3 regions of the Streptomyces sp. NPDC104313 genome follow, and region 3 is predicted to be linked to each of the others. Evidence: predicted binding sites of a transcription regulator. Region 3 holds the regulator's gene; each other region holds the start of a gene.
What was found. Region 3 encodes HrcA, which represses chaperone genes, less so after heat shock. Its sites were predicted from a motif close to TTNGCACTCNGNNNNNCNGAGTGCNAA; they were not measured.
Positions count from the first base shown of each region.

Region 1: groES (co-chaperone GroES) is a predicted target of HrcA. The motif match lies at 1,131-1,157, and genes of this name have one in related genera.
Region 2: groL (chaperonin GroEL) is a predicted target of HrcA. The motif match lies at 2,711-2,737, and genes of this name have one in related genera.

Region 1 is NZ_JBVJMW010000018.1:104,235-114,598, forward strand. Features, by position in the region: gene groL (chaperonin GroEL) at 1-568, opposite strand, end outside; gene groES (co-chaperone GroES) at 666-974, opposite strand; gene ACZ60Q_RS31455 (polysaccharide deacetylase family protein) at 1,329-2,246, opposite strand; gene ACZ60Q_RS31460 (THUMP-like domain-containing protein) at 2,382-3,605, shown strand; gene ACZ60Q_RS31465 (VOC family protein) at 4,336-4,800, opposite strand; gene ACZ60Q_RS31470 (MFS transporter) at 4,956-6,485, opposite strand; partial or broken gene ACZ60Q_RS31475 (TetR/AcrR family transcriptional regulator) at 6,613-7,368, shown strand; gene ACZ60Q_RS31480 (hypothetical protein) at 7,490-7,759, opposite strand; gene tsaD (tRNA (adenosine(37)-N6)-threonylcarbamoyltransferase complex transferase subunit TsaD) at 7,756-8,892, opposite strand; gene rimI (ribosomal protein S18-alanine N-acetyltransferase) at 8,892-9,380, opposite strand; gene tsaB (tRNA (adenosine(37)-N6)-threonylcarbamoyltransferase complex dimerization subunit type 1 TsaB) at 9,419-10,066, opposite strand; gene ACZ60Q_RS31500 (hypothetical protein) at 10,201-10,364, shown strand, end outside.
Region 2 is NZ_JBVJMW010000003.1:681,118-691,481, forward strand. Features, by position in the region: SAM riboswitch class I at 67-194, shown strand; gene thrC (threonine synthase) at 214-1,515, shown strand; gene ACZ60Q_RS10280 (MoaD/ThiS family protein) at 1,544-1,822, shown strand; gene ACZ60Q_RS10285 (cold-shock protein) at 2,264-2,470, shown strand; gene groL (chaperonin GroEL) at 2,900-4,522, shown strand; gene ACZ60Q_RS10295 (ABC transporter ATP-binding protein) at 4,734-6,707, shown strand; gene ACZ60Q_RS10300 (hypothetical protein) at 6,794-7,612, opposite strand; gene ACZ60Q_RS10305 (glycosyltransferase family 39 protein) at 7,985-9,688, opposite strand; gene ACZ60Q_RS10310 (nSTAND1 domain-containing NTPase) at 9,722-10,364, shown strand, end outside.
Region 3 is NZ_JBVJMW010000001.1:693,165-703,528, forward strand. Features, by position in the region: gene ACZ60Q_RS03130 (carbohydrate kinase family protein) at 1-1,098, opposite strand, end outside; gene ACZ60Q_RS03135 (MFS transporter) at 1,531-2,826, shown strand; gene ACZ60Q_RS03140 (adenosine deaminase) at 2,790-3,782, opposite strand; gene ACZ60Q_RS03145 (ribonuclease Z) at 3,828-4,739, opposite strand; gene ACZ60Q_RS03150 (histidine triad nucleotide-binding protein) at 4,755-5,114, opposite strand; gene ACZ60Q_RS03155 (hypothetical protein) at 5,256-5,402, opposite strand; gene ACZ60Q_RS03160 (16S rRNA (uracil(1498)-N(3))-methyltransferase) at 5,449-6,195, opposite strand; gene ACZ60Q_RS03165 (nitronate monooxygenase) at 6,192-7,265, opposite strand; gene dnaJ (molecular chaperone DnaJ) at 7,399-8,535, opposite strand; gene hrcA (heat-inducible transcriptional repressor HrcA) at 8,536-9,552, opposite strand; gene ACZ60Q_RS03180 (MBL fold metallo-hydrolase) at 9,715-10,364, shown strand, end outside.

The DNA.
Region 1 (10,364 bases), on a different contig from region 3:
CCTCGGTGAACTCCAGGTCCAGACCGAAGGTGTTGGACTCCTCGACGGTGATGACACCGTCCTTGCCGACCTTGTCCATCGCGTCCGCGATGAGCTCGCCGACCTGGGTGTCCTGCGCGGAGAGCGCGGCCACGGCGGCGATGTCGGACTTGTCGTCGATCGGGCGGGCGGTCGCGAGGAGCTCCTCGGACACGGCCTTGACCGCGGCGTCGATGCCCTTCTTCAGGGAGGCCGGGGAGGCGCCGGCGGCGACGTTGCGCAGGCCCTCGCGGACGAGCGCCTGGGCCAGGACGGTCGCGGTGGTGGTGCCGTCACCCGCTACGTCGTTGGTCTTGGTCGCCACCTCCTTGACGAGCTGGGCGCCGAGGTTCTCGTACGGGTCGTCGAGCTCGACCTCGCGGGCGATGGTGACACCGTCGTTGGTGATGGTGGGAGCGCCGAACTTCTTGTCGATGACGACGTTGCGGCCCTTGGGGCCGATCGTCACCTTGACCGTGTCGGCAAGCTTGTTGACGCCGCGCTCAAGGGCGCGACGGGCGTCCTCGTCGAACTTCAGAATCTTCGCCATGGGCTGTATCCCTCTCAAAATGAACTGCGCCCCTCGCCGCCCGGCTAGTTATTTCGCAGGGGGCCAGGGGCGCAGAACACAAGCAAACGTGGGTGAATTACTTCTCGATGATCGCGAGAACGTCGCGGGCCGAGAGGACGAGGTACTCCTCGCCGTTGTACTTCACCTCGGTGCCGCCGTACTTGCTGTACAGGACGACGTCGCCGGTCTTGACGTCGAGCGGAAGCCGCTCGCCGTTCTCGAAGCGGCCCGGGCCCACGGCGAGGACGACGCCCTCCTGGGGCTTCTCCTTCGCGGTGTCCGGAATGACCAGGCCGGAAGCCGTGGTCTGCTCGGCGTCGAGCGGCTGGACCACAATGCGGTCCTCGAGCGGCTTGATCGCAACCTTGGAGCTGGTGGTCGACACGATCCGGTCTCCCCCTTCGGAGATCTCACGGGGTTTAACAGTCTGTGGGCGGCGACCTGACCGGCCCGTCGTCGCGGGTGCCGGACCTGTCCTGTCGCGCAGAGTGGTGCTGGCACTCTCCAGGGGGGAGTGCCAGCACCGAGACTATGACCGCGATTAGCACTCGGTCAAGCGGAGTGCCAATTCACCACCCTCACGCTGCCTGGATCAGGGCTCCGTGGGGTCACCTTCCGGACAACGCCGGGGCGGGGCACCGCCTTCCGTACGACGGTACGGAAGGCGGTGCCCTGAGAGCGGGTGCGCGCGGCGGAGGCCGCGGGCGCATCCGCGGCCCCGTACGGGGAAGGGCGCGGGTCAGACGTAGTCCTCCAGCTTCGCCACCGCGTATCCCTTGTCCGTGATGGTCTTCATGACCCGGCGGATCATGTCGGGCATCGAGCCCTTCCAGTCCTCCTCGCCCCGGAAGTGGGTGAGGACGATGTCGCCGGGGTGCAGGTCCCGGTCCCACTCGCGCCATTCCATGTGGTCGGGGAAGGCCTCGGAGGACCACAGGGGCACGGCGGTGATCCCGCAGGACTTGGCGGCGACGAGGGTGTCGCGGTTGTAGTTGCCGTAGGGCGGGCGGAAGAGGGTGGGCCGCTTGCCGTAGTGCTTGAGGATCTTCTCCTGCTGGCCGCAGATCTCCCGCTTCTGCTCGGTGTGGGAGAGGCCGGGCAGATAGCGGTGGTTGAGCGTGTGGTTGCTGATCGTCACCCCGCGCTTCTGCATCTTCTTGAAGTAGCCGTAGTCGTCGTTGGTGACGTAGTCACTGAGGAACGCGCTGTACGGGATGTCCAGTTCGGTCATCATCCGCAGCAGTTCGGGGTCCTTCTCCGCCCCGTCGTCCATCGTCAGGAAGACGATCCTCTCCTTGGTCGGGACCGTGGTGAAGACGGGCGGCAGTCCGGCGTCGTCCCCGACCTCGAAACCCTTGCGGGTGGTGATGCGCGGCTTCGTCCTCGGCGGCTCGGGGGCCGCGAGCGGGGTCTTGGCGAGCCCCCACTTCTTCGCGGCGACGGCCCGTGCGGCCTGTTTCCTCCTGAGCGCCTCGGCGTACGTGTCCGGGGCGCGGGCGGGCCCGGCCTTCGGAGCGGCCTCGCCCGGCCGGCCGGCGGCGGGCTTCTCGGGGCCGGGGGCTCCCGCGCCGCCGCCGCTCTCCGCCGCGCACCCCGAGGCGACGGCGGCGGCCAGCAGGGCCGCCAGCACGACGACGCCCGACCTGTAACGTTTCATGGCTGATTTTTCTTTTTGTCGTACTAGCTGCATGGCGCCGCATCCTGCCAGCCCTCGGCCCGCCTCCCGCCCCGACACCGCGAGCGGACCGCCCCCGTCCCCCGGCCGGCCCACAGCGCCGGCGCGGCAGCCACAATGGGCCGGGTGAACGCAACGACCCCCTCCGCCCCGGACGACGACCCCGCCCGCGCCGCCTTCGCGGCGCTGCGCACCCCCGAGGGCGAGCAACTGCTGGCCGAGCTGCGCGACCACGACCCCGCCGACGAGCTGGCCGCCGCGACCCGGCTGCGCCGCGCGCATCCGGCGGAGCTGGTGTCGGCGGCCCTGGGCCAGGCCCGGCTGCGGCAGCGGGCGGTGGCCAAGTTCGGGGCCGAGGACGCCTACCGGATGTTCTTCACGCCCAACGGGGTCGAACAGGCCACCCGCACCTCGGTCGCCGCCCACCGCGCCGCCCGGTTCGCCGGGCTCGGCGTGCGGAGCGTGGCCGACCTGTGCTGCGGCATCGGCGGCGACGCCCTCGCCCTGGCCCGCGCCGGGATCTCCGTCCTGGCCGTGGACCGCGACCCGCTGACCGCCGAAGTGGCCCGCGCCAACGCCGGGGCGCTCGGCCTGGAGCGACTGATCGAGGTGCGGTGCGCCGATGTCACGGAGATCGACACCTCCCAGTACGACGCGGTCTTCGTGGACCCGGCACGGCGCGGAGGCAGGGGCCGCATCTTCGATCCGGAGGCGTACTCACCGCCGCTTTCCTGGGCGGTGGCCGCCGCGCTGAAGGCCCCCAGGGCGGCGCTGAAGATCGCTCCGGGCGTCCCGCACGAGGCGATCGGCCCGGAGGCGGAGGCCGAGTGGATCTCGGACGGCGGCGATGTGAAGGAGGCGGTGCTCTGGTACGGGGAGGGCTTCGCGTCCGGCGTGTTCCGGGCCACGCTGCTGCCCTCCGGGGCGACCCTGACCGCCCCGGCCCCGCTGCCCGCCCCGCCCGTGGGCCCGGTCGGGCGCTATCTGTACGAGCCGGACGGCGCGGTGATCCGGGCACATCTGGTCGCCGACATCGTGGAGCGGTGCGACGGGCGGCTGGTGGACGAGACGATCGCGTACGTCACGAGCGATACGCGGTACTCCTCCCCGTACGTCTCGGGTTACGAGATCACCGACCGGCTGCCGTTCAACATGAAGAAGCTGAAGGCGCTGCTGCGGGAGCGGGAGGTCGGCGTACTGACCGTCAAGAAGCGGGGCTCGGCGGTCGAGCCGGAGGAGCTGCGTCGCCGGATGAAGTTGAGCGGTCCTCACTCGGCGACGGTGTTCCTGACCCGGGTGGCGGGGGCTCCGACGATGCTGATCGGCCATCCGCTGGGCTGATCCGCCCGGCGGGCCCCACGCTGACCCGCCCGGCGGACCTCATCAGGACGCCCACCACCCAGCGGCGGTGCGCCAGGGCCGTGACCGCGCCGGTCAACGCGGTCAGCCAGGCGACCATGCCGACGCCCATCACCAGGGCGACCAGCCCGTACGTCTCCCGGCCGGGTCGCGCGCTCGCGGGTCCGATCACGCAGAGGGCGAGCCCCACCGTGCCCAGGGCGAACGACAGCAGCAGCCAGGCGAGGCTCGTTCCGGGCATCCGCAGCCGCCGGTCGCGCTCCGGGTCCCGGTCCAGCGCGCCCCAGGCGGTGAGCAGCGAGCGGACCTTCCGGTCCCGCCGGACGCCCAGGAGGAGGAAGACGCCGGCCGGGATCAGCACCGTGACGCCGATGACCAGGCTGACGAATCCGCCGGCATAGCTGGTGAAGTCGACCAGATCAATCGCCTGTTCGAACATGACGATTCCGGAGCCCACCAGGCTCCAGCCGATCGCGACGAGCCCCGCCCACATCCACAGCAGACCGAGCCGCGCCGGCCCCACGTGCATCCTCACCAGCTCGCCCAGAACCACCGCCCGGTCGGCGAGCATCGCCTCGCGGTCGGGCCAGGAGCGGATCCCGACAGGCGGCGGAGGCGGCGGGAGCGGGGCACGGCGTGGCATGCGCAGAACATTACCGACCCGGCCGCAGGGGCGGCCCGCCCGTTCGAGCCCTCACGGCCGCCCGTCCGTTCAGGCGTCGCGCAGCGCCTGGATGTCCAGCTTCCTCATGCCGAGCATCGCCTTCATGGCACGGTCCGCCTTCACGGGATCGGGGTCGGCCAGCAGGCGCGGCAGCTCGTTCGGCACGATCTGCCAGGAGACCCCGAACCGGTCCTTGAGCCAGCCGCACTGGCCTTCCTCGCCGCCCTCGGAGAGCGCGTCCCAGAACCGGTCCACCTCGGCCTGGTCGGCGCAGTCCACGGAGAGTGAGATCGCCTCGGTGAAGGGGAACTGCGGGCCTCCGTTGAGCCCCATGTAGTCCTGGCCCGCGAGCCGGAATTCGACGGTGAGCACGGAACCCGTCTCGCCCGGGGCGGACTCGCCGTAGTGGGTGACGTCCAGGATCCGGGAGTCCCCGCCGAAGATCGCGACGTAGTGCTCGGCCGCCTCCTTGGCCTTGCCGTCGTACCAGAGACAGGGGGTGATCTTCTGCATGACCTTCTCCTCGTCGGGCCGTCCACGCGTCCGGGCCGGTCGGTCCGGACGTCGTGGAAGGTAGACCCGGCCCGCCTCCCGAACTCATCGGACACGCCCCGGACCCGCCGTTCCCCACCCGGGCGGGCTCAGTGGGAAGCCGCGTCCGTACGGGCTCAGCGGGAAGCCGCGTCACCCTCCCGCTCGGCGCCCCGGCCCCGCGCCCAGGCCCCGCGCCGCGGCCTCGGCCCGTCGAGAGCCTTGCGCTCCGCGGGCAGGAGGACGTACGCCGCCAGCGCCGCCGCCGCCAGGAGTCCCGCCGCGGCCCAGAACGCGGCCTCGAACCCCGAGGACAGCTCGGTGAGCCCGGTGGAGCCGCCGGAGACCTGGGCGGCGACGGTGACCAGGACCGCGAGGCCGAGCGAGCCGCCGACCTGCCGCGAGCTGTTGAGCAGCCCCGAGGCCATGCCGGTCTCGCCGGTGGCCACATCGGTCGTCGCGGCCGTGCCGAGCGGGACGAAGCAGAGCCCCATGCCGAAGGAGCAGAGCAGCGACGGGCCGAGGATCGAGACGAGGAAACCGCCGTCGACCGTGACGGTCGCCGCGAACCAGGCCATGCCGAGCGCCGCCAGCGTCGCGCCCACCGTCATCAGCCGCCGGATACCGAGCCCGGCGACCGCACGGGGAGCGAGGATCGAGCCCACGACGACGCCCACGCAGAACGGCAGGAACGCGAACCCGGCGGTGGTCGGCCGGAACCCGAGCACCAGCTGCATGAAGAGCGAGACGAAGTAGAACGCGCCGAACTGGGCCGAGGCCAGCAGCAGACAGAACAGATTCGCGGTCAGCACCGGCCGACCCCTCAGCAGGCCGGGCCGGAGCAACGGGGATTCGGTTCGCAGTTCGACGGCGACGAAGGCGACCAGCAGGATCACCGCCGCGCCGAGGGAGGCGAGCGTGGTCGCCGAGCCCCAGCCGTGGTCCGAGGTCCGCACCAGCCCGAGGACCAGCAGCGTCGTCCCGGCCGTGACCAGCAGCGCCCCGGCCACGTCCAGCCGCGCCCCGGCCCGCCGCGCCCCGCCGACGGGTCCGGTGCGTGCGGCGGCGGCCAGTGCGAAGACGACGATCGGCACGTTGACCAGCATCACGGACCGCCAGCCCATCGCGTCGGTGAGCACCCCGCCCGCCAGCACCCCGACCGCGCCGCCCGCCGCACCCGCCATGCCCCACAGTCCGAGCGCCCGGGACCGGGCGGGCCCGGCCGGGAAGGCCAGGGTGATCAGGGCGAACGCCACCGGGGCGAGGGCCGCCGCGCCGACGCCCTGGACGGCCCGCGCCGCTACCAGCGACCCGGGCGACCAGGCGAGCCCGCCGGCCAGGCCGGCCAGGCCGAAGAGCACCAGGCCCGCCGTCAGGACACGGCGGGGACCGGTCAGATCGGCGAGTCGGCCGCCGAGCATGAGGAGCCCGCCGAAGGCGAGGGCGTACGCGTTCACGACCCACAGCAGCCCGTCCCCGCCGAAGCCGAGGTCGCTGCGGATGTCGGGCAGCGCGACGTTCACCACCGACATGTCCAGCGACACCAGGAACTGCACCGTGAGCGCCACCACCAGCAGCCACCGCGCGTGCCGCTCTCCCGCACCCGGCGTGCCCGCCGCCCCGCCCTCGGGGCCTCTTGCCGTTCCGCTCCTCCCCGCGCCGCCCATGACGTCCCCTTCCCTTCGCGCTTCCCTCGACCGAGAATTACCGTACGCGTACAGAAAATAAAGGCCGAGGCACCGGGAGGGTTCCGCGGCGGACCGGAGCAAAGCCCCGGGAGGAGAGAATGCCCAGGTGTCAGGCACCGAGAAGACCGAGAAGGCGAAGAAGATGAGAAATCCGGTGTCGGGCGGCAAACCGGGCACATCCGGGCGGCCCGCCCCACGGCCCGCCGGACGGCCCGTTGGGCGGCCCCGCCGACTGGACCCGGACGTGATGATCGCCACCGCGCGCCGCATCGTCGAGGAGGAGGGCGTGTCCGCCCTGTCCATGCGACGGGTGGCGAAGGAGCTGGGCAGCACGCCCATGGCGCTCTACCACTACGTGCAGGACAAGGACGAGCTGCTGATGCTCACCCTGTCCGGCACGGCGGCGGCGTTCCCGCGCCCGGAGCTGCCCGAGGACCCGCGCGAGCGGCTGGTGGCGGTCGCCGCTCACCTGCACGACGTCATCGGCCGGATCCCCTGGGTGCTGGACATCCTGGCGCTGGGCGAGCTCACCGACCGCGACGCGCTGTGGATGGTGGAGGAGATCGTCGACTGCGCGCTCGCCTGCGGCCTCTCCCCGGCCCGCTCGGTGCGGGCGTACCGGACGATCTGGAGCTACGTCTACGGGGACCTGGTCTTCCGCAGGGCGGCGGCCCGCCGGGCGGAGAGCCCGCCGCGCCGGGAGTTCTTCCCGGAGATGGTCACCGAGAAGGACGCGGCGGAGCTGCCCCGGCTCACCGAGGTCAAGGACCGCTGGCGGGAGTACGCCGCCGACTACGAGACCGTCGAGGAGCTCGACGCGATCGTGGACGGCCTGCTCAGGCGCGGGACACGGGGTGCGAGAACCTCACCGGACCGGGGCACGAAGACCCGACCGGGGCGCGGAGACCCGACCGGCCCGGGGCACGAAGACCCGGCCCGGGACGCGGGGGCCGACGGCTCCCGCCGACCCGGTGCCCGCGCGTTCAGCCCACCGTCTCGAAGCGCCACCGGTGCACCGGGCGGGTGATCAGGGCGGCTTCGGGCTCGGGGAGTTCGGGGAGGTCGTCGCCGTACGAGGCGTCCTGCCACCACGTCATCACCAGCACCCGGTCCTGCGGGGCGCGCAGCAGTTCGCCGCGGTGGGGTTCGCGGGCCAGCTCGGCGGCCCGTGCCCGCGCCCACTCCAGGAGTTCGCCGCCGCGTCCCTCGGCGGCGCGGGCCTCCCACATCAGGACGATGGTTCCGGCGCTCATGAGTACAGGTTGTCCTTGCTGATCTCGTGCACGTGGTCGTGATCGTGGGAGTGACCGTGACTGTGACCGCGACCGTGAGCGTGGTCGGCGCCCGGCACATGCGGCTCGGTGACCGGCAGCGAGGAGTCCGCGGAGAGCTCCAGGTCGGAGGGGCGGCGGTTGCGGGCGACCATCTCCGCGCCGAGCGCCGCGACCATCGCCCCGTTGTCGGTGCAGAGCCCGGGGCGCGGTACCCGCAGCAGGATGCCGGCCCGCTCGCAGCGCTCCTGGGCCAGGGCGCGCAGCCGGGAGTTGGCCGCGACGCCGCCGCCGATCATCAGATGGTCGACGCCCTCGTCCTTGCAGGCCCGGACCGCCTTGCGGGTGAGCACGTCCACCACGGCCTCCTGGAAGGACGCCGCCACGTCCCGTACCGGCACCTCCTCGCCCGCCGCGCGCTTCGCCTCGATCCAGCGGGCGACGGAGGTCTTGAGCCCGGAGAAGGAGAAGTCGTACGGGGCGTCGCGCGGGCCGGTCAGACCGCGCGGGAACGCGATCGACGCCGGGTCGCCCTCCTTGGCGAGCCGGTCGATGACCGGGCCACCGGGGAAGCCGAGGTTCAGCACCCGGGCGATCTTGTCGAACGCCTCGCCCGCCGCGTCGTCGATCGTCGCGCCGAGCGGGCGGACGTCGCTCGTGATGTCGGGGGCCAGCAGGAGCGAGGAGTGGCCGCCGCTGACCAGCAGGGCCATCGTCGGCTCGGGCAGCGGACCGTGCTCCAGCTGGTCGACGCAGATGTGCGAGGCGAGGTGGTTGACCCCGTAGAGCGGCTTGCCGAGCGCGTACGCGTACGCCTTCGCGGCCGAGACGCCGACGAGCAGTGCTCCGGCGAGCCCGGGGCCCGAGGTGACGGCGATCCCGTCGAGGTCGCGGGCGCTGACGCCCGCCTCCTTCAGGGCGCGCTCGATGGTGGGGACCATCGCCTCCAGGTGGGCGCGGGAGGCGATCTCCGGGACGACGCCGCCGAAGCGGGCGTGGGTGTCGACGCTGGAGGCGACGGCGTCCGCGAGCAGGGTCGTCCCGCGCACGACGCCCACGCCGGTCTCGTCGCAGGAGGTCTCGATGCCGAGTACGAGAGGTTCGTCGGCAGCCATCATTCAGTCCCGGTTTCTGGTGCGTGCTCGTGCACTGCTTGCTCTTGCGTGGTGAGGCGCATGACCAGGGCGTCGATGTTCCCCGGCTGGTAGTAGCCGCGCCGGAAGCCGATCGGTTCGAAGCCGAAGCGCTCGTACAGTTTCTGCGCCCGCGCGTTGTCGACCCGGACCTCCAGGAGGACCGTGGCGCACTCGAAGGCGGTGGCGGCCTTCAGCAGGTCGGTGAGGAGTTCGGAGCCGAGGCCGGTGCCCCACGCCTCGCGGCTGACCGCGATCGTCTGGACGTCGGCCAGGTCGCCGAGGGCGGCGAGCCCCGCGTAGCCGGCGATCCGCCCGGTGGCGGGGTCCTCGGCGACGACGTAGTGGCGGGTGGCGCCGGGGCCGCGGGCGTGGGCCAGTTCGGACCAGAACATGCCGGGCGACCAGGCGTCGTCCGGGAACAGCACGTGTTCGAGGTCGAGCACCGGCGCGATGTCCCACCAGCGCATCTCGCGCAGTACGGCGGCGGTGCCGATGGCGGCGGTGCTCACGTGGGGGTGACCACCTTGTAGTTCTTCGGGACCTGCGCGTCGGGCCTGCGCAGATAGAGCGGCCGGGGCTCCAGGAGCTCCTGTCCGGCGGCGAGGTGTTCGGCGGCGAGCGCGGCGAGCGCCCCGGCGGCGACGTGCTCGGGGCCGCGCGCGTCGGGGAAGGCGTCCGGGTAGAGGACCGCGCCCGCGCCCACCACGGGGAGCCCTGCCAGCGCCCCGGCGATGTCGGCGGGCCGGTCGACGGCGGGTTCGCCCGTACGGGTGCGGGCGTCCTCGTACCGTGCCCAGTAGACCTCCTTGCGGCGCGCGTCCGTCGCCACGGCGAACGGCCCTTCCAGGCCCTCCAGGCCGGCGGCGTACGCGAGGCCGTCCAGGGTGCACAGGCCGTGGACCGGTACGGAGAGGGCGGAGCCGAAGGTGGCGGCGGTGACCAGGCCGACCCGCAGGCCGGTGTACGGGCCGGGGCCGACGCCCACGACCACGTCCGTCACGGCGTCGATCTTCATCCCGGCCTCGGCGAGGACCCGGTCGACGGCGGGGAGCAGCAGCTCCCCGTGTCTGCGGGCGTCGACCTGTCCGAAGGAGGCGATGACGGACGTGCCGTCGTGCAGGGCGACGGTGACGGCGGGCGTGGCGGTATCCATGGCGAGCAAGAGCACGCAAACAGCCTACGGCTCCGCCGACGGCGTTACCGCGTCCGTACGGCGTCCCGGCCCGTCCGCTGTCTGCTGCTACCGTCACCCGGTATCCGCGGGTACGACGTAAACGCTTGTACGACATGCGGCAACGGCAGTCGAAAGGGGAGTTCACGGTGGCTAGGGGAAGCTCGGGAATCGTGGCCGGGCTCACTGCGGCGGCGGTCGCCGCGGTCGCCTTCCTCGCCTACCAGGCCTCGGCGAACGCCCCCGAGTCGGTGGCGTCCACGCCCGGCGCGAAGCCCTC
Region 2 (10,364 bases), on a different contig from region 3:
TAGGGCCCTCGCATGTCGGGGTCGGACCGCACATAAACGCCTGGATCGAAGATCCAGCGCCATAGGAGCTCATCCAGAGGGACTGAGGGAACGGCCCGTTGAAGTCCCGGCAACCCTCCCGCCGACCGCGAGGTCACGGTGGGGAAGGTGCCAATTCCGTCTTGCGGCGAAATGCGTCGCAAGGAAGATGAGGAGAAAGGGACCTCCGCCATCATGGCTGTTCAGACCGTCGCAGGTAGCACCACTTCTTCCGCCCCGGCCGTTGATCTCGGTCCCGCCGCGGCGCTTTCCTGCCGCGAGTGCGGCGAGCGTTTCGAGCTCGGCCCCCTTTTCGCCTGTGCGTCCTGTTTCGGGCCGCTGGAAGTGGCCTACGACCTGCCCGCCGGCACCCCCGAGGAGCTGCGGAAGCGCATCGAGGCCGGCCCGAACAACATCTGGCGTTACGCCCCGCTGCTGCCGGTGCCCGCCGACGTCGCGGAGAAGCCCAACATCAACCCCGGCTTCACCAAGCTCGTCAAGGCCGACAACCTCGCCCGTGAGCTGGGCGTCACCGGCGGCCTGTACGTGAAGGACGACTCCGGCAACCCCACGCACTCCTTCAAGGACCGCGTCGTCGCCATCGCCGTCGAGGCGGCCCGCGCCTTCGGCTTCACCACCCTCTCCTGCTCCTCCACGGGCAACCTGGCCGGAGCCGTCGGCGCCGCCGCCGCCCGGGCCGGACTGCGCTCCTGCGTGTTCATCCCGCACGACCTGGAGCAGGGCAAGGTCGTCATGGCCGCGGTGTACGGCGGTGAACTGGTCGGCATCGAGGGCAACTACGACGACGTCAACCGCTTCTGCTCCGAGCTCATCGGCGACCCGCTCGGCGAGGGCTGGGGCTTCGTCAACGTCAACCTGCGCCCGTACTACGGCGAGGGCTCCAAGACGCTGGCGTACGAGATCTGCGAACAGCTCGGCTGGCGGCTGCCCGACCAGATCGTCATCCCGATCGCGTCCGGCTCCCAGCTCACGAAGATCGACAAGGGCTTCCAGGAGCTGATCAAGCTCGGCCTCGTCGAGGACCGGCCGTACAAGATCTTCGGCGCCCAGGCCGAGGGCTGCTCCCCGGTCTCCGCCGCCTTCAAGGCGGGCCACGACGTGGTGCGCCCGCAGAAGCCGGACACCATCGCCAAGTCGCTGGCCATCGGCAACCCGGCGGACGGCCCGTACGTCCTGGACATCGCCCGTCGCACCGGTGGCGCGGTGGAGGACGTGACCGACGAGCAGGTCGTCGACGCGATCAAGCTGCTGGCGCGCACCGAGGGCATCTTCGGCGAGACGGCGGGCGGCGTGACGCTCGGCGTGACGAAGAAGCTCATCGAGGCGGGCGTCATCGACCCGGCGCTCACCACCGTCGTCCTGAACACCGGCGACGGCCTCAAGACGCTGGACGCGGTCGCCGCGACCTCGCAGGCGACGGCGACCATCAAGCCGAGCCTGGACGCGTTCCGCGCCGCGGGCCTCGCCGCCAGTTGATCACCCGAGACTTCAGGAAGGCGCCACCATGAGTGTCAAGGTCCGCATCCCCACCATCCTCCGTACGTACACGGGCGGCCAGGCCGAGGTCCCGGCGGAGGGCGTCAAGCTCTCCGAGGTCATCGAGTCCCTGGAGAAGGACCACCCGGGCATCGCGGCCCGCGTCCTGGACGACCAGGGCAAGCTGCGCCGTTTCGTGAACGTGTACGTCAACGACGACGACGTGCGCTTCGAGGGCGGCCTGGACGCGGCCACGCCGGACGGCGCGGGCGTCTCGATCATCCCCGCGGTCGCCGGCGGCTGCTGAACCGTCAGGGCCGCTCCTCGGTGGCCCATCGCACCTCTGTGTGAACACCGTTGCCCCCTCCGCGAGAGAAGCGGAGGGGGCAATTCTGTATGGTTGAGCACGGTACAGTTGGGGAAGCCCCGTCCGCTGCCCGTGCCGCCCGCATATGAGAATGCGCCCGGTCCCGATAAGAAGCAGCCAAAGTACGTGAACCTCTTGCGGCATAAGTGCCCTTTGCCTGGCCCGACTTGCCCGTAAATCTCAGCAAACCCGCATATTCGCGTGTTCTTCTGTGCCCAGAATTCTCGTCCGATTGACCTGTTGCAGAGGGCAGTTGGACGGATACATTCGGCCGCGGTCGACGCGCTGCGGCGCCGCGCACCCTCTCCTGTCGGGGGTGAGTTCCGACCCGGGCCCGCGAAGTGCGGTCCCGTGCAAGGGCCAGTAATAGGGGAGTTAGGCATGGCTCAGGGCACCGTCAAGTGGTTCAACGCGGAGAAGGGGTACGGCTTCATCGCGGTCGACGGTGGTGCGGATGTTTTCGTCCACTACAGCGCGATCCAGATGGACGGGTACCGCACCCTCGAAGAGGGTCAGCGAGTTGAATTCGAGATCTCGCAGGGCCAGAAGGGGCCCCAGGCCGACATGGTCAAGTTCGCCGTCGGCTGAGCTCGGCGCGGTCGTCCGACGACACTACTCACGCACGCAGGGCCCGGCCCCCGGATCAGGGGATCGGGCCCTCCGTGCGTCCCGGCGCTCCCGTGCGTCCCGGCGCTCCCGCGCGGCCTCGTCGGCCCGTCGGCCTCGTCGCCTCGTCGGCCTTGTGAGAAGGCAGGTCGCCCGCCGTGTGCGATGGCCGCCGTTGTCCCTGTACCGGTGGGCGCCACTGTCCACATCCGGAGAGGGACGCTTGCACTCGCAGGGGTCGAGTGCTAATCATTGGCGTTAGCACTCTCCAGGTGAGAGTGACAGAAACTTGGACCGGGCCGGTGAGGCCCGCAGGCGCGGTGGGGCAAGGAACCACCACGCAGGCAGGCCGTCCGTCGCGGGCGCCTCTCGGTCCGGAGAATCCACCCCTGTCCGGGAGGACCACTTCACATGGCCAAGATCATCGCGTTCGACGAGGAGGCACGGCGCGGTCTCGAGCGCGGGATGAACCAGCTCGCCGACGCCGTCAAGGTCACCCTCGGCCCCAAGGGCCGTAACGTCGTCCTCGAGAAGAAGTGGGGCGCGCCCACGATCACCAACGATGGTGTTTCCATCGCCAAGGAGATCGAGCTCGAGGACCCGTACGAGAAGATCGGTGCGGAGCTGGTCAAGGAGGTCGCCAAGAAGACGGACGACGTCGCCGGCGACGGTACGACCACCGCCACCGTTCTGGCTCAGGCTCTCGTCCGCGAGGGTCTGCGCAACGTCGCCGCAGGCGCCAACCCGATGGCCCTCAAGCGGGGCATCGAGAAGGCCGTCGAGGCCGTCTCCGCCGCTCTGCTGGAGCAGGCCAAGGACGTGGAGACCAAGGAGCAGATCGCTTCGACCGCCTCCATCTCCGCCGCCGACACCGAGATCGGCGCCAAGATCGCCGAGGCGATGGACAAGGTCGGCAAGGAAGGCGTCATCACCGTCGAGGAGTCCCAGACCTTCGGTCTGGAGCTCGAGCTCACCGAGGGTATGCGCTTCGACAAGGGCTACATCTCGGCGTACTTCGCGACCGACATGGAGCGTATGGAGGCGTCGCTCGACGACCCGTACATCCTGATCGTCAACTCGAAGATCGCCAGCGTCAAGGACCTCATCCCGCTGCTGGAGAAGGTCATGCAGTCGGGCAAGCCCCTGCTGATCATCGCCGAGGACGTCGAGGGCGAGGCGCTCTCCACCCTGGTCGTCAACAAGATCAAGGGCACGTTCAAGTCCGTCGCCGTCAAGGCTCCGGGCTTCGGCGACCGCCGCAAGGCCATGCTCGCGGACATCGCCATCCTCACCGGTGGCACCGTGATCTCCGAGGAGGTCGGTCTCAAGCTGGAGAACGCCGGCCTGGACCTGCTCGGCCGTGCCCGCAAGGTCGTCATCACCAAGGACGAGACCACGATCGTCGACGGTGCCGGTGACAGCGACCAGGTTCAGGGTCGCGTCAACCAGATCCGTGCCGAGATCGAGAACTCCGACTCGGACTACGACCGCGAGAAGCTCCAGGAGCGTCTGGCGAAGCTGGCCGGCGGCGTGGCCGTCATCAAGGCCGGCGCCGCCACCGAGGTGGAGCTCAAGGAGCGCAAGCACCGCATCGAGGACGCGGTGCGCAACGCCAAGGCCGCCGTCGAGGAGGGCATCGTCGCCGGTGGTGGCGTGGCTCTGCTCCAGGCCTCGGCCGTCTTCGAGAAGCTCGACCTCACGGGTGACGAGGCGACCGGCGCCAACGCCGTGAAGCTCGCGCTGGAGGCCCCGCTCAAGCAGATCGCCGTCAACGGTGGTCTCGAGGGTGGCGTCGTCGTGGAGAAGGTCCGCAACCTGCCGATCGGTCACGGCCTCAACGCCGCGACCGGCGAGTACGTCGACATGATCGCCGAGGGCATTCTCGACCCGGCGAAGGTCACGCGCTCCGCTCTGCAGAACGCCGCGTCCATCGCCGCGCTCTTCCTCACCACCGAGGCCGTCATCGCCGACAAGCCCGAGAAGGCCGGCGCGGCCGCTCCGGGCGGCATGCCGGGCGGTGACATGGACTTCTGATCGGCCACGGAGGCTCCGGCCTCCGCCTGATCGAAGTCCGGCGTACGTCCCACCGGGGCGGTATCTCCTTCATGGAGGTGCCGCCCCTGTGGCGTTTCCCGGCGGTGGCCGGGCAACTGCCCCCGGATACGGTCGGGGAGGGGAGGCAGGTGGAACCGGCGGATCTGCGTCCCTTGAAGGTGGTGACAACAGACAGACGGAGGGGGTCCGGGTGAGCACGGTGGCGGGGACGACGGAGGCGGACGAGGGCCGAGGGCCTGAGGCGGCCGACGCGCTGCGCGCTCAGGAGGCCGCGCGCGGCGAGGACCCCGCCGGGGAGCCCGGGGAGGACCCCGCAGGGTCGCCCGCCGGGGAGCCCGGGGAACAGCCCCCAGGGACGACCGCCGGGGAGCGGCCCGCAGGGGATTCCGCCGGGGAGCGGCCCGCGGGAGATTCCGCCGAGGGAGAGCCGGGCGTGGGTCCCTCCCCTCTCCGCCTCCTCCTCTCCCGGGTCCGTCCGCACCGGGGCGTTCTCCTCCGCGCGGGCCTCCTCTCGCTCGCCGGGTCCGGGGCGGGCCTCGCGATGCCGCTGATGGCGAAGCACGCGGTCGACGCGTTCGCCGCCGACCGCTCGCCCGTCGGCCCGCTGGTCGTGCTCACCGCCCTCGTCCTGATCGGGGCCTGTCTCTCCGCGTACGGGCGCTATCTCATGGCCCGTACGGGAGAAGGTGTCGTCCTTCGCGCCCGCGACCGACTCGTCGGCCGGATCATGCGGTTGAAGGTCCCGGCGGTGGACCGGCTGACCCCCGGCGACCTCCAGTCACGCGTCACCAGCGACACGACGCTCCTGCGAACCGTCCTCTCCAGCGGCCTGGTCGAATCGTTCAACAGTGTGCTGATGCTGCTGGGGACGATCGGCTTCATGGCGTACATGGATCTGACGCTGCTCGGCGTGACGCTGGTGGTGATCGTCGGCATCGGGGCCGTGACGTCCCTGTTGATGCCGCGCATCCAGCGGGCCCAGCTCCGCGCCCAGGAGTCCGTGGGCGCGATGGGCGCGGCACTGGACCGGGTGCTCCAGGCGTTCCGCACCGTCAAGGCGAGCGGGGCGGAGGAGCGGGAGGCGGCGGCCGTCGCGGCGGCGGCCCGGCACGCGCACGACCGGGGTGTCTCGGTGGCGCGGTGGTCGTCGGTCTCCGACGTCACGATGGCGATGTCGATCCAGCTGGCGTTCCTGGCGGTGCTGGGCGTGGGCGGCGCACGGGTCGCTTCCGGCTCGCTGGAGATCTCGTCGCTGATCGCGTTCCTGCTCTACCTCTTCTATCTGATGGGCCCGATCGGCGGCCTGGTCGAGGGCTGGACGGGTTTGCAGAGCGGGCTCGCGGCGGTGCGCAGGATCGACGAGGTCGAGTCCCTGCCCGGCGAACCGGCGACGGGCTTCGGGGGCGTACCGCGAGAAGGCGCACCGCTCGGCGTCACCTTCCAGGACGTGACGTTCGGGTACGGGGACGAGCGGGCCCCCGCCCACAAGGGGGTGACGTTCGACGTTCCGACCGGCGGTCTGGTCGCCCTGGTGGGCCCGTCCGGGTCGGGCAAGTCGACGGTGTTCAGCCTGCTGGAGCGGTTCTACGACCATGACGGTGGCACCATCACCGTGGACGGCCGGGACATCCGGGACTGGCCACTGGCCGAGCTGCGGGGCTCGCTCGCGTACGTGGAACAGGATGCGCCGGTCCTGGCCGGGACGCTGCGGGAGAACCTCGTCTTCGCCGCCCCGGACGCGAAGGAGGAGGCGCTGGCGACCGCGGTGGCCCGGACCCGGCTGGACGCGTTGGTCGACCGGCTGCCGGACGGTCTGGACACGGCGGTCGGTCATCGCGGCGTCACCCTCTCCGGCGGCGAACGCCAGCGGATAGCCATCGCCCGGGCCCTGTTGCGCCGCCCTCGCCTGCTTCTCCTCGACGAGGTGACCTCGCAACTGGACGCGGTCAACGAGCGGGCGCTGCGCGACGTGATCCTCGAACTCGCCGAGCAGACCACGGTGCTGGTCATCGCGCACCGGCTCTCCACCGTCCGGCACGCGGACCGCATCGTGGTCCTGGAGGACGGCCGGGTCCGCACGGCGGGCACCCACGAGGAGCTGATCGCCGGGGACGACCTGTACCGCGAGCTGGCGACGACGCAGCTGGCGGCGGACGCGCGGTGAGGAGTCGGGCGGACCTCACCTCACCTCACCTTCCTTCTCCTTCCCTCCCTCGTGTGCTCTGTCCGGGCCGCCGGTGAGCCGCGCGGTCATCGGTAGGTTCTTTCGGACCGGGGGATCAGGCCCGCCCTGACGGCGTTCATCCGGTCGCGCACGCCGGGCGGCTGCACGGCTCCCGGCGGGCCGACGGGCGGCTCCGGGGACGGCCCCCGGCACGGCCGGCAGAGACCGCCGAGGAGGGCTTCCGGGCTGCCGGGGGCTCCGCAGTCACCGCACTCCAGGGTGCGCAGGACCGTACGGGGGCCGGGCAGGACCCGTTCCGGCGGCAGCTTGTCGAGCAGTCGTCGTTCGACGAGGCGGGCGGCGCAGTGGACGGGCGACGGCAGCCCGCCGGTGAGCGCGTGCAGCAGCTCCGCCTCCGTCGCACCCCGCGCGAACCACTCGCTGACCCGCGGTTCCAGGTGTACGCAGTCGGCGGCGGACAGCGTCAGCGCGGGGGCGGTCCGGCCGAGCGCCGCCAGCAGGATGAACGCCCGTGAACGGGTGGGCCGTTGGGGTTCGTCGGGCGGGGCGTCACCTCGGGTGTAGGTGTTCCACCAGTCGTCCTGGCGTGCGGTGCGGGAGAAGAAGGAGCGGGTCACCCAGAGCATGACCTCGTCGGTGATCACGCACTCGCTGCCGCGCCGCAGGTGCCCGGCGTCCTGGAGCCGGTTGAGGGTCGTGCGCAGGGCGCACTGGCCGTACGGGAGGTGTTTGGCCAGGGTCTTCACGGAGATGTCGGAGCCGTCGGGCAGCCGGTCGACGTAGGCGGCGACGGCGGCGTCGCGGGGGAGCAGGTGGGCGAAGTCCCGGTCGGTGCGGGGGCGTTCGCCGGGGGCGGAGCGCTTTCCGTAGCCGGGGTTGGCCATGGGGTGGGCACACGCGTAGGCGGCCTGCGCCTTCGGCGCCGGGCTCGCGTGGGCGGCCTCCGGGCCTGCGAGGAGGGCCGCGTGCGGGGCGCGGGGGGCATCACTAAACTGGCTCTCAGCCATGGGGATCGCTGCTTTCGATCTTTGTTGGTGAGACCCCTGTCGGTGTTGGAGCACCGGCGGGGGTCGTTCTTCTGTCTGGTCGTGGTCTTCCCGCACGCTAGAGCCTGGCGACCGTGCGTCGCAACTCGATCACAAACTGTCAACTTCGCAAGCAGGGTGGGTGGGTGGGACAACTGACCCATCCACCCCATCACTGTTAAGAGCGCTCGGAACTCGCGGCTTGAGCCCCGGGAGGCGCGTGCTCCGTACTCAGCAGTCTCCCGGCCGGGCGTACAGGGTGATCTGCGCACGGGTGACCCTCGTCGTTCCGCACACCTCGAACGACGCGCGCAACACGGCCAGTTTCGCGGCCTCGCCACCGGTGAGGTCCCGGGGCTCCCCGAGCGTGTCCCGTACCACGACGACGCGTCGGGCACCCAGCAGGCGCGCACGGATCTCGGAGGGCGGCACCTCCGTGCCGAAGAGCGTGCCCGAATCGGCGGGGGAGGCCGCCAGCGCGAGGTCGTCGAGATGCGCGTACGCGCCCGGAGTCGCGAGGGCCCAGGCGCGGCGGGCGGGCAGGAAGACCAGGCCGTCGCCCGGTGCTCCGGTCGCTTTCACGGCGCGGGCCACCGCCGTCACGTCGTCCGACCGGCTCTCCGGGGTACGCAGGTGGTGCCCGGGGGTCAGCAGGGCCGCGGTTGCGGCCACGAGCGATACGACCGCGACCGTCCTGCGGGCCGGGAGCCGGTCCAGGGCCGCCCCGGCGAGGAGGGCGAGACCGATCGATCCGAAGAGGACGTACCGGTCGACGTACAGGGGGCGCAGAAGCGAGAGCAGGAGGAGAAGCCCGGCCGGAAGAACGAGCAGCGGGAGGGCGAGCGCGGGCAGTCCCACAGGCCTGTCGACCACCCGGCCGCCACCTTCACCTCCTCCGTCACCGCCTCCTCCGTCGCCTCTTCCGTCACCTCCGCCTCCGTCACCTCCTCCTCCGTCACCACCGCCTTCACCGCCGAACCGGCAGACGAGAGCAAGGGCGACTCCCAGTGACGCCGTACCGACGAAGGCGAGATGGTCGGACGCGTTCGGAGCGCCGATCCAGCTGACCTGCCCGGACTGCGTCGCACTGAAGAGAGCGAGAGGGGTCAGGCCGGCCACCACAGCGGTGGCTGTCAGGCCCCAGGGGCGGAGCGCCCTCCTGGAGAGCGCCACGGTGACGCCATGGGCCACCAGCCCGAGAACGGCGAACTCGTGCAGGAGGCAGGCCGTCAGCATCACGGCCCCGTACCCCGCCCAGCGCCCGCGGCCTCCGCCGTCGAGCGCGTTCAGCAGCATCCAGGTGCCCCACGTCATCAACGCACAGACCAAGGCGTAGGAGCGGCCCTCCTGGGCGTGGCGCTGTATGGAGGGCAGAAACGGCAGGACGAGCCCGGCCAGCAGCCCCGCGCGCGGTCCTACCAAGCGCCGGCCGAGCAGGCCGACCCCGGCCGCCGCCGCGGCGACGGCGAGAACAGAGGGAAGGCGGAGGGCGACCGGGCCGCCCTCCCAGAAGGCGAACACGGCGTGCATGAGGAAGTAGTGGAGGCCGTGCACGACATCGGCCTCCGCCAGCAGACGCCAGATGTCCGACGTGCTCCGGTGGGCCACTTCGTAGGTGACGGCCTCGTCGCTCCACAGGGAGTTCTGCCGCCGGATGCCCCAGAGCCCGACGGCCAGTGCTGTCGCGGCGGGCGCGAGGACGTACGCCGTGGGCCGGTGGGCGGACCGGCCTGCCGCGGTGGGAGGCCCCGGACGCGAGACGAGGGCGGGTGAGGGTGAGGGCGGGAGGGCGGGTGCGGATGAGGGGGCGGGTGCGGGTGTGATGGTCGGCTCCGGTGGCGGGTCGGGAGGGGACGGACGACGTACGCACCTGACTCCAGCCACCGGCGTGTTGATGGTCAGCCCGATCCCGCCGGACCAATCAATTACGCTCACGGCAGGGGGACCAGGGAGTGGGGGACAGTTGCTGTGGGGCGTCAGGAGAAGCCGCTCGAACCGGAATCCGGCCCCGTACAGCGCTTCGCCCACGAGCTCCGGCAGTTGCGGCGGGAGTCGGGCGGTCCCACCTACCGGGCGATGGCCCGGGTGGCCCGCTACGCGGCGCCCACGCTGTCGGCGGCAGCCGCAGGCGACCGACTGCCGTCCCCGGCGGTCACCCGCGCCTACGTCCTCGCGTGCGGAGGGGACCCCGACGCGTGGGCGCGCCGACTGGCCGAGGCCGCGGAGGAGGCGTACCGGTTCCGGGAGGACGCGGCGGCGGACGACGACGCCGTTTCGCCGTACCCGGGGCTCGGGCGTTTCGAAGCCGAGCACCGGGAGATGTTCTTCGGCCGGGACACCGTGGTGGACGACCTCGCGGAGCTTGTGGGGCGGTACGGATTCGTCGGGGTGGTGGGGGCGTCGGGGAGCGGCAAGTCGTCGCTGCTGCGGGCGGGGCTCGTACCGGCGCTGCGGGCCGGACGGGCCGGTGACACGCCCTCGGCCATCAGGATCCTGACGCCGGGCGAGCACCCGTCGGGCATCGACCGGGCCCTGTTCGCGGACGACGCGGTCGTGCTGGTGGACCAGTTCGAGGAAGTGTTCACGCTCTGCCAGGACCGCGCCGAACGGG
Region 3 (10,364 bases):
GCTGTCGCAGGTACGGATCAGCTGCCACCAGGCGGCGATCTCGGCCCAGCCGGGGGCGGAGAGCGAGCCGCCGAACTCCTGGACCGAGAGGGCGGCGGTGAGGCCGGCGAAGGCGAGCCGGTCGGCGAGCGGCCAGTCGGCGAGGGTGCCGGTCACGAAGCCGGCGACGAAAACGTCCCCGGCGCCGGTGGGGTCGAGCGCCTCCACCTCGATGGCGGGCACGGCCGCGGCGGCGCCGGTGCGGCCGTCGACGGCGTACGCGCCCTCGGCGCCCAGGGTGACCACGGCGAGCGGGACGCGTTCGGCGAGGGTGTGGGCGGCGGCGCGCGGGCAGTCGGTGCGGGTGTAACGCATCGCCTCCTCGGCGTTGGGCAGGAACGCCTCGCAGTGCGCCAGGTCGGGCAGGGCGTCCAGGTCCCAGCGGCCGGTCTCGTCCCAGCCGACGTCGGCGAAGATCAGCGCGCCGTTGCGGGCGGCGGCGGCCACCCAGGGCTCGCCCCTGCCCGGGGCGAGCGAGGCGATGGCGGCGCGGGCGCGCGGCGGGCAGTGCGGGAAGGCGGGGGCTCCGACGGGGGCCGGGGTTTCGGCGGGAACGGAGGGTCCGGAGGGTCCGGAGTGAACGGAGGGTCCAGCAGGTCCGGTGGGTCCAGCGGGTCCGGAGGGAACCGTGGTTGTTGGCGCTCCGGTCGGAGCGGGCGCCTCGTGCCCGTGCGAGACCATCGTGCGCTCGCCCTCGTACGCCATGGAGACGGTGACCGGGGAGTGCCAGCCGGGGACGGTGTGCGACATCGACAGGTCGATTCCCTCGCCCTGTTCGAGGGCGTCCCGGCAGTACTCCCCGTAGTGGTCGTCGCCGAACGCGGCGGCGAGGGAGGTGCGCAGGCCGAGGCGGGCGAGGGCGGTGGCCATGTTGGCGACGCCACCGGGGCTGGAACCCATCCCCCGCGCCCAGGACTCGGTGCCGCGTACGGGGGCGCTGTCCAGGCCGGTGAAGATGATGTCGAGGAAGACCGGGCCCGTCAGAAAGACATCGCAGGCGGGGTCCCGGGGAGCGCGCAGCGCCTGGAGCGGGTCGATGCCCGGAGTGTCTGTGCTCACCGTGCGCTCCCGGGTTCGTGCGTCGGATCTCGGCGGGATCCGGACCGTGTGAGGTGCGGCCAGTCTGCCCGATACGCCAGGGGAACGCAGTGTCCGCGCCCATGTGTTCGCAGCACGCCTGACCTGCATAAACATGAGCTAATACCCGAGGTTCCCCTACATAAACACAGATGTGACCTAGATCACATCGGGGCGGCTTTCGGGAGCCGGGGGCGCTTGATACAAATTGCCCTCCGGCACCTTCGGGGACCTTCTCCGACGAGAGCCGTATATCTCAGCATCTCGCTGTAAACCACCGCAATATCCCCGTGCCTTCGCATGCCTTCGCATGCCTTCGCATGCCCCGCATGCCCCGCTCGCTTCGCTGTTCCCCGCTCCACACCCTCCCCTCCCCTCCCCCCTGCCTGCTCAGGCATGTCTTCAGGAACGCCCATGTCCTCGCGCCCTGGTGCCGCGTGGCCCCTGGTGGCCGTGTTCACCGCCGGATACCTCGCCTCCTATCTGCTCCCCACCATCGTCGGCCGGCTCAGCGCCCAGCTGGGGCTGAGTCCCGCTCAGTCGGGCCTGGTCGGCAGCGCACTGCTCCTCAGTTCGGCCGGCGCCGGCTTCTCCCTGGCCGGCCGGGTCGAGCGGTTAGGGCCGGGCACCCCCGCCCGCGTCGGACTGGTGCTCACCGCCACCGGCTACGGGTTCGCCGCACTCACCGGGTCCGTGCCGCTGGTGGTGCTCGGCGTGGTGGTCGGCGGCTTCGGCTCCGGCACGGCGACGGCGGTCGCCGCGGCCGGGATCGCCGCCCGGCGCGACCCGCACCGGACGTCCTCACTCGGGCTGCTCGCCGTGTCCGCCACCGCGGGCGTCCTCTATCTGACCATCCCCCACCTGGGCGGGGGCCACCGGCTTCCGTTCGCCGCGATCGCCCTGGTCGCCCTGCTCGTCTGGCCCGCGACCGCCCGGCTCGACGATGCGGCGACGGCCGAGGAGACCGCCTCACCGATCGCCGGCCGGCTCCCGCACCGCCGCTCCGGGCTCGTCCTGGCGGGCGGCATGCTCGTCTGGTCCATGGCGCAGAACGCGCTGTGGGGCGTGAGCGGCCACATCGGCCTGGTCCAGGTGGGGCTGTCCGAAGTCACCGTCGGCGCGGTGTTCGCCGCCGCGCTCGGCGCGGGACTGCTCGGCGTGACGGGCGCGGGACTGCTCGGCGCGCGGCTCGGCCGGGCGGTGCCGATCGGGCTGGGTACCGTGGTCATCGCGGCGAGCATCGTGCTCAGCTCATCGGCCCGGGACCTCGCCTCGTTCGCGACCGGGGAGATCGTGTGGAACGCCTTCTACCCGGTGGTCCTCTCCTACCTCATCGGGCTGGCCGCCTCCCTGGACATGCGCGGTCGCTGGGCGGTGCTGGCGGGTTCCGCCTCCTCCATAGGGGTGGCCTGCGGTCCGTTGCTGGGCAGCGTGCTCTCCGTGGAGGCCGGCTATCCGGCGATGGGGATGATTCTGGGGGCGGCCACCCTGCTGGTCGCCGCCCCGGTGACCGCCGTGGCGCTGCACACCGGCGGCCGGCCGCTGGTGCCCGGCGTGATGCCGGAGCTCGGTTCACCGGAGCAGGCCGTCACGGGGCCGCGGGTACCGGCCCTGCGGCGCGGGCGGCTGGTGCGCGGCGCGCTCCGGGCGGCCGGTCGGGGCGGCGAGTCCAGTCAGTCGAACGCGTACGCCTCGACCTCGGACAGATAGCGCGCCCGGCGCTCCTCGTCGTGGTCGAGGAAGGCCGCCTCGAAGGAGTTGCGGGCCAGGGTGCGCAGTTGTTCCCGGTCCAGGGCGAGCGCGTCGCGTACGGCGTCGAAGTTGTCCCCGATGTACCCGCCGAAGTAGGCGGGGTCGTCGGAGTTCACCGTGCAGTGGAGTCCGGCGGCCAGCATCGCCGGCAGCGGGTGGTCCTTCAGCGTGTCGACCGTGCGCAGCCGTACGTTCGACAGCGGGCAGAGCGTGAGCGGTATCCGGTCGGCGACCAGCCGCTCCACCAGCTCCGGATCCTCCAGGCAGCGCAGTCCGTGGTCGATGCGCTCGACGCCGAGGACGTCCAGGGCCTCCCTGATGTACTCCGGCGGACCCTCCTCGCCCGCGTGGGCCACTTTGCGCAGGCCGAGGGCGGTGGCCTCCTCGTACACCTCGCGGAACTTGGCGGGCGGGTGGCCGGCCTCGGCGGAGTCCAGGCCGATCGCGCTGATCCGGTGCAGATACGGCTTCGCCGCGTCCAGGGTGCCGAGGGCCGATTCGGCCGACAGGTCGCGCAGGAAGCACATGATCAGCTGGGTGGAGACGCCGTGCTTCTCCTCGCTGCGCTCCAGCGCCCGGCCGATCCCCTCGATGACCGTGCCGATCGGGACGCCCCGGGCGGTGTGGGCCTGCGGGTCGAAGAAGATCTCGGCGTGCCGGACGCCCTGGGCTGCGGCGCGGGCAAGGTAGGTGTCGACGAGTTCGGCGAAGTCGTCCTCGGTGCGCAGGACCGCCATCAGCGCGTAGTACAGGTCGAGGAAGGACTGGAGGTCATCGAACCGGTAGGCGGCGCGCAGTTCGTCGGTGGTGGCGTAGGGCAGGGCCACCTCGTTGCGCTCCGCGAGGGCGAAGGCCAGCTCGGGTTCGAGGGTGCCTTCGATGTGGAGGTGAAGTTCTGCCTTGGGGAGGTGCACGGTGTCTCGCAAACGGTGGTGCTGATGGGGAAACGCGGGGTCGGTTCAGTGGTGCCGGGTGGGGACCGGGACCCGGATCAGGTCCTGGGCGACGGTGAGTTCGCCGTCGAAACCGGCGGCGCGGGCCTGGGCCTCGAAGAGCTCCGGATCGCCGTAGCGCTGGGAGAAGTGGGTCAGCACGAGGTGGCGGACGCCCGACTCCTTCGCCACCCGGGCGGCCTGTCCGGCGGTCAGGTGCCCGTGGTCGACGGCCAGCTTCTCGTCCTCGTCGAGGAAGGTCGACTCGATGACGAGCATGTCGCAGCCCTCGGCGAGCGCGTACACCCCGTCGCAGAGCCGGGTGTCCATGACGAACGCGAACCGCTGCCCGCGCCGCTCCTCGGAGACCTGCTCCAGCGTGATGCCGCCGAGGACGCCCTCGCGCCGGAGGCGGCCCACGTCCGGTCCGGCGATGCCGTGTTCCTTCAGCAGGGCGGGCAGCATGCGCCGGGCGTCGGGCTCGGTGAGACGGTAGCCGTACGACTCGACGGGGTGCGAGAGCCTGTGGCTGTCCAGGGTGTACGCGGAGGTGGCGGCGAGGACTCCGCCGGCTCCGGCGACCGGGGCCCGGTCCAGCTCGACGGTCTCGCGGTAGGCGGTGGCGTACCGCAGCCGGTCGAAGAAGTGCTGCCCGCTCGCCGGGTAGTGCGCGGTCACCGGGTGCGGCACCTGGTCGAGGTTGATCCGCTGGATCACCCCGGCGAGCCCGAGGGAGTGGTCACCGTGGAAGTGGGTGATACAGATCCGGTGGATGTCGTGCGCGGCGACCCCGGCCCGCAGCATCTGGCGCTGGGTGCCCTCGCCCGGGTCGAAGAGGATACCCTCACCGTCCCAGCGCAGCAGATAGCCGTTGTGGTTGCGGTGCCGGGTGGGGACCTGGCTGGCGGTGCCGAGCACCACCAGCTCGCGTACGGACATGGTCGGGAGCTTCCGTTATCCGGGGGGCCACTGGAGGCCGCGGCCGCCCAGGACGTGTGCGTGGGCGTGGAAGACGGTCTGGCCGGCGCCGGAGCCGGTGTTGAGGATGATCCGGTAGCCGGTGGCGTCGACCTTCTCGTCGGCGGCGACCTCTCCGGCCTCACGCAGGACGTCCGCGGCGATGAGCGGTTCGGCGGCGGCGAGGGAGGCGGCGTCCGGGTAGTGGACCTTCGGGATGACCAGGACGTGGGTCGGGGCCTGCGGGTTGATATCGCGGAAGGCGACGGTGGTCTCGCTCACACGGACGATGGTCGCCGGGATGTCTCCCGAGACGATCTTGCAGAACAGGCAGTCGGACTGCGGCTCTCCCGCCATGGCCGGGCCTCCTCGTCGCTGGTGGTCGGTTCGCTTCCCCGAAGGGCAGACGTCTTCGAAAATCAGTACACGGGCATGCTATCGGGGCCCTGTGGCGTGGACGGTCCGGACGGTCCGGACGGTCCGGACGGGCTGCGCGGGTCAGCGCCTGCGCGGGCGGTCGAACCAGATCGTCAGGAGGACCGGTATGAGCCCGGCCCAGAACAACACCTGGGGTACGCCGCGTTCGCTCCACGGGACCAGGGCGATCAGCACGGCGGGCAGGGCCGGGGGAGCTCCACCAGCCACCGTTCATGGCCACAGAGCCCCTCGATCCACCGCCGCCGCCCGCTGTTCAGCCCCAGCGGCCCGTACGCCCCAGGAGCAGCGCGGTCGCGGCCGTCCCGGCGGTGGAGGTGCGCAGCACGCTGCGGCCGAGCCGGTAGGGGCGGGCGCCCGCCTCGGCGAAGGCGGCCAGTTCCTGCGGGGAGACGCCGCCCTCGGGGCCCACGACGAGCACGATCGAGCCGGAGAACGGGAGTTCGGCGGTGGCGAGGGGGGTGCTGTCGTGGTCGCGGTCCTCGTGGAGGACGCCGGCGAAGTCGGCTGCGGCGAGCAGGGCGGCGACCTGCTTGGTCGTCATGGCCTCGGCCACCTCGGGGAAGCGCACCCGGCGGGACTGCTTGCCCGCCTCCCTCGCCGTACTGCGCCACTTCGTCAGAGCCTTGGCGCCGCGCTCGCCCTTCCACTGGGTGATGCAGCGGGCCGCCTGCCAGGGCACGATCATGTCGACGCCGGTCTCGGTCATCGTCTCGACCGCCAGCTCGCCCCGGTCGCCCTTGGGGAGCGCCTGGACGACGGTGATCCGCGGGGCGGGCGCGGGCTCCTCGTGGATGCTGTCGAGGCCGGTGACCGTGAGCCGGTCCTTGCCCTCGGCGGCCCGCACGACGCCCTCCGCCCAGTGGCCGATCCCGTCGGTGAGGACGACGTCCTCGCCGGGCTGGAGCCGCTTGACGGAGACGGCGTGCCGTCCTTCGGGTCCCTCCAGGACGTACTCCGGCCCGGCGGGCATCCGTTCGACGACGAAGACCGGTGCGGTCACCGGGGGCTCCTCATGCTCAGGGCCGACCGGGCGGCCTCCAGTTCGGCGGCGAGCAGCTCGATCAGCTCGCCCGCGGGCAGTTCCCGGGCCATCCGGTGGCCCTGCCCGGCCCACAGGGCCATGCCCTGGGCGTCCCCGGTCTTGGCGGCGGCCCGGCGCAGCCCGCTGGTGACGTAGTGGACCTGGGGGTAGGCGGCGGGGGCGTACGGGCCGTGTTCGCGGACGAAGCGGTTGACCAGGCCGCGGGCGGGCCGCCCGGAGAAGGCGCGGGTCAGCTCGGTGCGGACGAACAGCGGGTTGGTCAGGGCCTGCTTGTGCAGCAGGTGCGCCCCGGACTCGGGGCAGATGAGGAAGGCGGTGCCGAGCTGTGCGGCGTCCGCGCCCGCCGCGAGGACGGCGGTGATCTGCGCGCCGCGCATCAGGCCGCCGGCGGCGACGATGGGCATCTGGACGGTCTCGCGGACCTGGGTGATGAGGGAGAGCAGCCCGGTGCCGGTCTGGTCGAGCTGCGGGTCGTCGCGGTGGGTGGACTGGTGGCCGCCCGCCTCGAAGCCCTGGACGCAGACGGTGTCGGCGCCCGCCCGCTGGGCACGCCGGGCCTCCTCGGCCGAGGTGACCGTGACGATGGTGTGCGTCCCGGCCCGGGCGAAGGCGTCGAGGGTGTCGCGGGTGGGGCAGCCGAAGGTGAAGGAGACGACCGGAACCGGGTCCTCCAGCAGGATCGCGACCTTCGCCTCGTAGCCGTCGTCGCCGCTGCTGTCCGGGTCGCCGAGCGGGGTCTCGTACCAGGCGGCCTCGCCGGCGAGCTGATGACGGTAGACCTCGACGGCGCTGGGGTCGGCGAGCGTGGGCTGCGGCATGAAGAGGTTGACGCCGAAGGGCCCGCCGGTGAGCCGGCGCAGCTGTTTGATCTCGTTGTACATCCCGTCCGCCGTCTTGTACCCGGCGGCCAGGAATCCGAGCCCGCCGGCTTCGGCGACGGCCCCGGCGAGCTGGGGTCCGGACGCGCCGCCCGCCATAGGCGCCTGCACGATCGGATACCGGCAGAGATCGGTCAACTCGGAGGACATGACCGCATCGTGCCACGTCTCGCGCAACGGGGCCGAATCAGCCAGCCGACGACCTGACCGGTTCTTCGTCCGAACGCCGCACCGCCCGCCGGTTCGGAACCGGCGGGCGGTGCGGTGAAAGGCGAAAAGCGGTTCAGCGACCGTTGAACGCGTCCTTCAGGCGGGAGAAGAGACCCTGCTGACCTGGCTGAAACTGGCCCAGGGGTCGCTCCTCGCCGCGCAGCTTGGAGAACTCCCGCAGCAGCCGCTCCTGTTCCGCGTCGAGCTTGGTGGGGGTCATCACCTCGACGTGCACGATCAGGTCGCCCCGGCCGCCACCGCGCAGATGTGTGATCCCCCGCCCGTGCAGGGGCACGGACTGGCCGGACTGGGTGCCGGGCCGGATGTCGATCTCCTCCAGCCCGTCCAACGTCTCCAGCGGACACTTGGTGCCGAGGGCCGCGGCGGTCATCGGGATGGTGACCGTGCAGTGCAGATCGTCGCCGCGCCGCTGGAAGACGGCGTGCGGCAGCTCGTGGATCTCCACGTACAGATCGCCGGCCGGGCCGCCGCCGGGGCCGACCTCGCCCTCACCCGCGAGCTGGATACGGGTGCCGTTGTCGACGCCCGCCGGGATCTTGACCGTGAGCGTGCGGCGCGAACGGATACGACCGTCGCCGGCGCACTCCGGGCAGGGGGTGGGCACGACCGTGCCGAAACCCTGGCACTGCGGGCAGGGCCGCGAGGTCATGACCTGGCCCAGGAAGGACCGGGTGACCTGCGAGACCTCGCCACGACCGCGACACATGTCACAGGTCTGGGCGGACGTGCCGGGGGCCGCGCCCTCGCCGCTACAGGTGTTGCAGACGACAGCCGTGTCGACCTGGATGTCCTTGGTGGTGCCGAAGGCCGCCTCGTTGAGGTCGATCTCCAGCCGGATCATGGCGTCCTGGCCGCGCCGGGTCCGCGAACGGGGCCCGCGCTGCGCGGCGTTGCCGAAGAACGCGTCCATGATGTCGGAGAAGTTGCCGAAGTTGCCGGCTCCGAAACCGCCCGCGCCACCGCCACCACTGGCGGAGAGCGGGTCACCGCCGAGGTCGTAGACCTGCTTCTTCTGCGGGTCCGAGAGCACCTCGTAAGCGGCGTTGATCTCCTTGAACCGCTCCTGGGTCTTCGGGTCCGGGTTGACATCCGGGTGCAGCTCGCGGGCGAGCCGACGGAATGCCTTCTTGATCTCGTCCTGAGATGCGTCGCGGCGCACGCCGAGTACGGCGTAGTAGTCCGTGGCCACTTACGACTCCGCCAGGATCTGTCCGACGTAACGTGCCACTGCGCGTACCGCTCCCATCGTTCCGGGGTAGTCCATGCGGGTCGGTCCGACCACGCCGAGTTTGGCGACTGCCTCGTCGCCCGAACCGTAGCCGACCGCGACGACGGACGTGGAGTTGAGCCCCTCGTGGGCGTTCTCGTGCCCGATCCGTACGGTCATGCCGGAGTCCGTGGCCTCACCCAGCAGCTTCAGCAGGACGACCTGTTCCTCCAGTGCTTCCAGCACCGGCCGGATCATCACCGGGAAGTCGTGTCCGAAGCGGGTGAGGTTGGAGGTGCCGCCGATCATCAGCCGCTCCTCCGTCTCCTCGACCAGGGTTTCGAGGAGGGTGGAAAGAACCGTGGAAACCGTCCCCCGGTCCTCGCTGTCGAAGGATTCCGGCAGCTCCTGCACCAGTTGCGGGACATCCGCGAAGCGGCGTCCGACGACCCGGCTGTTGAGCCGGGCCCGCAGATCCGCGAGCGATGCCTCGCCGAACGGCGCGGGACAGTCGATCATACGCTGTTCGACCCGGCCGGTGTCCGTGATCAGGACGAGCATCAGCCGGGCGGGGGCGAGCGCCAGCAGTTCCACGTGCCGCACCGTCGAGCGGGTCAGCGAGGGGTACTGCACGACGGCGACCTGCCGGGTCAGCTGCGCGAGCAGCCTGACCGTCCGGCCGACCACGTCGTCGAGGTCGACCGCGCCGTCGAGGAAGTTCTGGATGGCCCGGCGCTCGGGCGAGGACAGCGGCTTGACGCCCGCGAGCCTGTCGACGAAGAGGCGGTACCCCTTGTCGGTCGGGATGCGTCCCGCGCTCGTGTGCGGCTGGGCGATGAAGCCCTCGTCCTCCAGCACCGCCATGTCGTTGCGGACGGTGGCCGGGGAGACCCCCAGCCGGTGCCGCTCGGTCAGCGCCTTGGAGCCGACCGGCTCCTCGGTGCCGACATAGTCCTGGACGATGGCGCGCAGCACTTCGAGTCTGCGTTCGCTGAGCATCGCGCACACCTCCAGCTGTGTCTCTCGGCGTCTGCCTGGCACTCGGTGCGTTCGAGTGCCAGCAATCCCCGCGGTCAGTGTACGGGGGTGGGGTGGGGCCGGGGCAAGGGCGACCGGCCACGCCCCCACAGGAGCGCGGGTCGTTGCCGATAGCGTCGTGGTATGGACGTCGCTTGGGAAGACTTCGGCTGGGAGCGGTTGGGAAACGGTATCGGCAGGCGGCGCCTCCCCGGCTGGGACGCCACCGCCGCGCTGGTCGCCGGGCCGGACGGCGTACTGCTGTACGACACCGGCGCCACGCTGCGCGAGGGCGTCGAGCTGCGGCGGCAGGCCGAGGCGCTGCTCGGGCGCAGGGTGACGCATATCGCACTGAGTCATCCGCACTTCGATCATGTGCTGGGCACCGCCGCGTTCGCCGGGGCCCAGGTGTACGGGGCGCTGGGCGTCGCGGACCTGTTGCGCGGCGGGGCGGAGAGCCTGTGCGCCTCGGCGGTGCGCCACGGGGTGCCGAAGGGCGAGGCGGCCCGCTCGGCGGACACGCTGGTGGTCCCGCACCACGAGGTGTGCGGCGACTGGACGCTCGACCTGGGCGGCGGCCGTCAGGTGCTGCTGGCGAACGTGGGCCCCGGACACAGCGGCCATGACCTCGCGGCACTGGTGCCGGGCACGGACGGCGAGCCTCCGGTGGTGTTCTGCGGCGATCTGGTCGAGGAGTCGGGAGAGCCGCAGGCGGGCCGGGACGCGATCACCTCGCGCTGGCCGGCCGCGCTGGAGCGGCTGCTGGCGCTGGGCGGCGAGGGCGCGCTGTACGT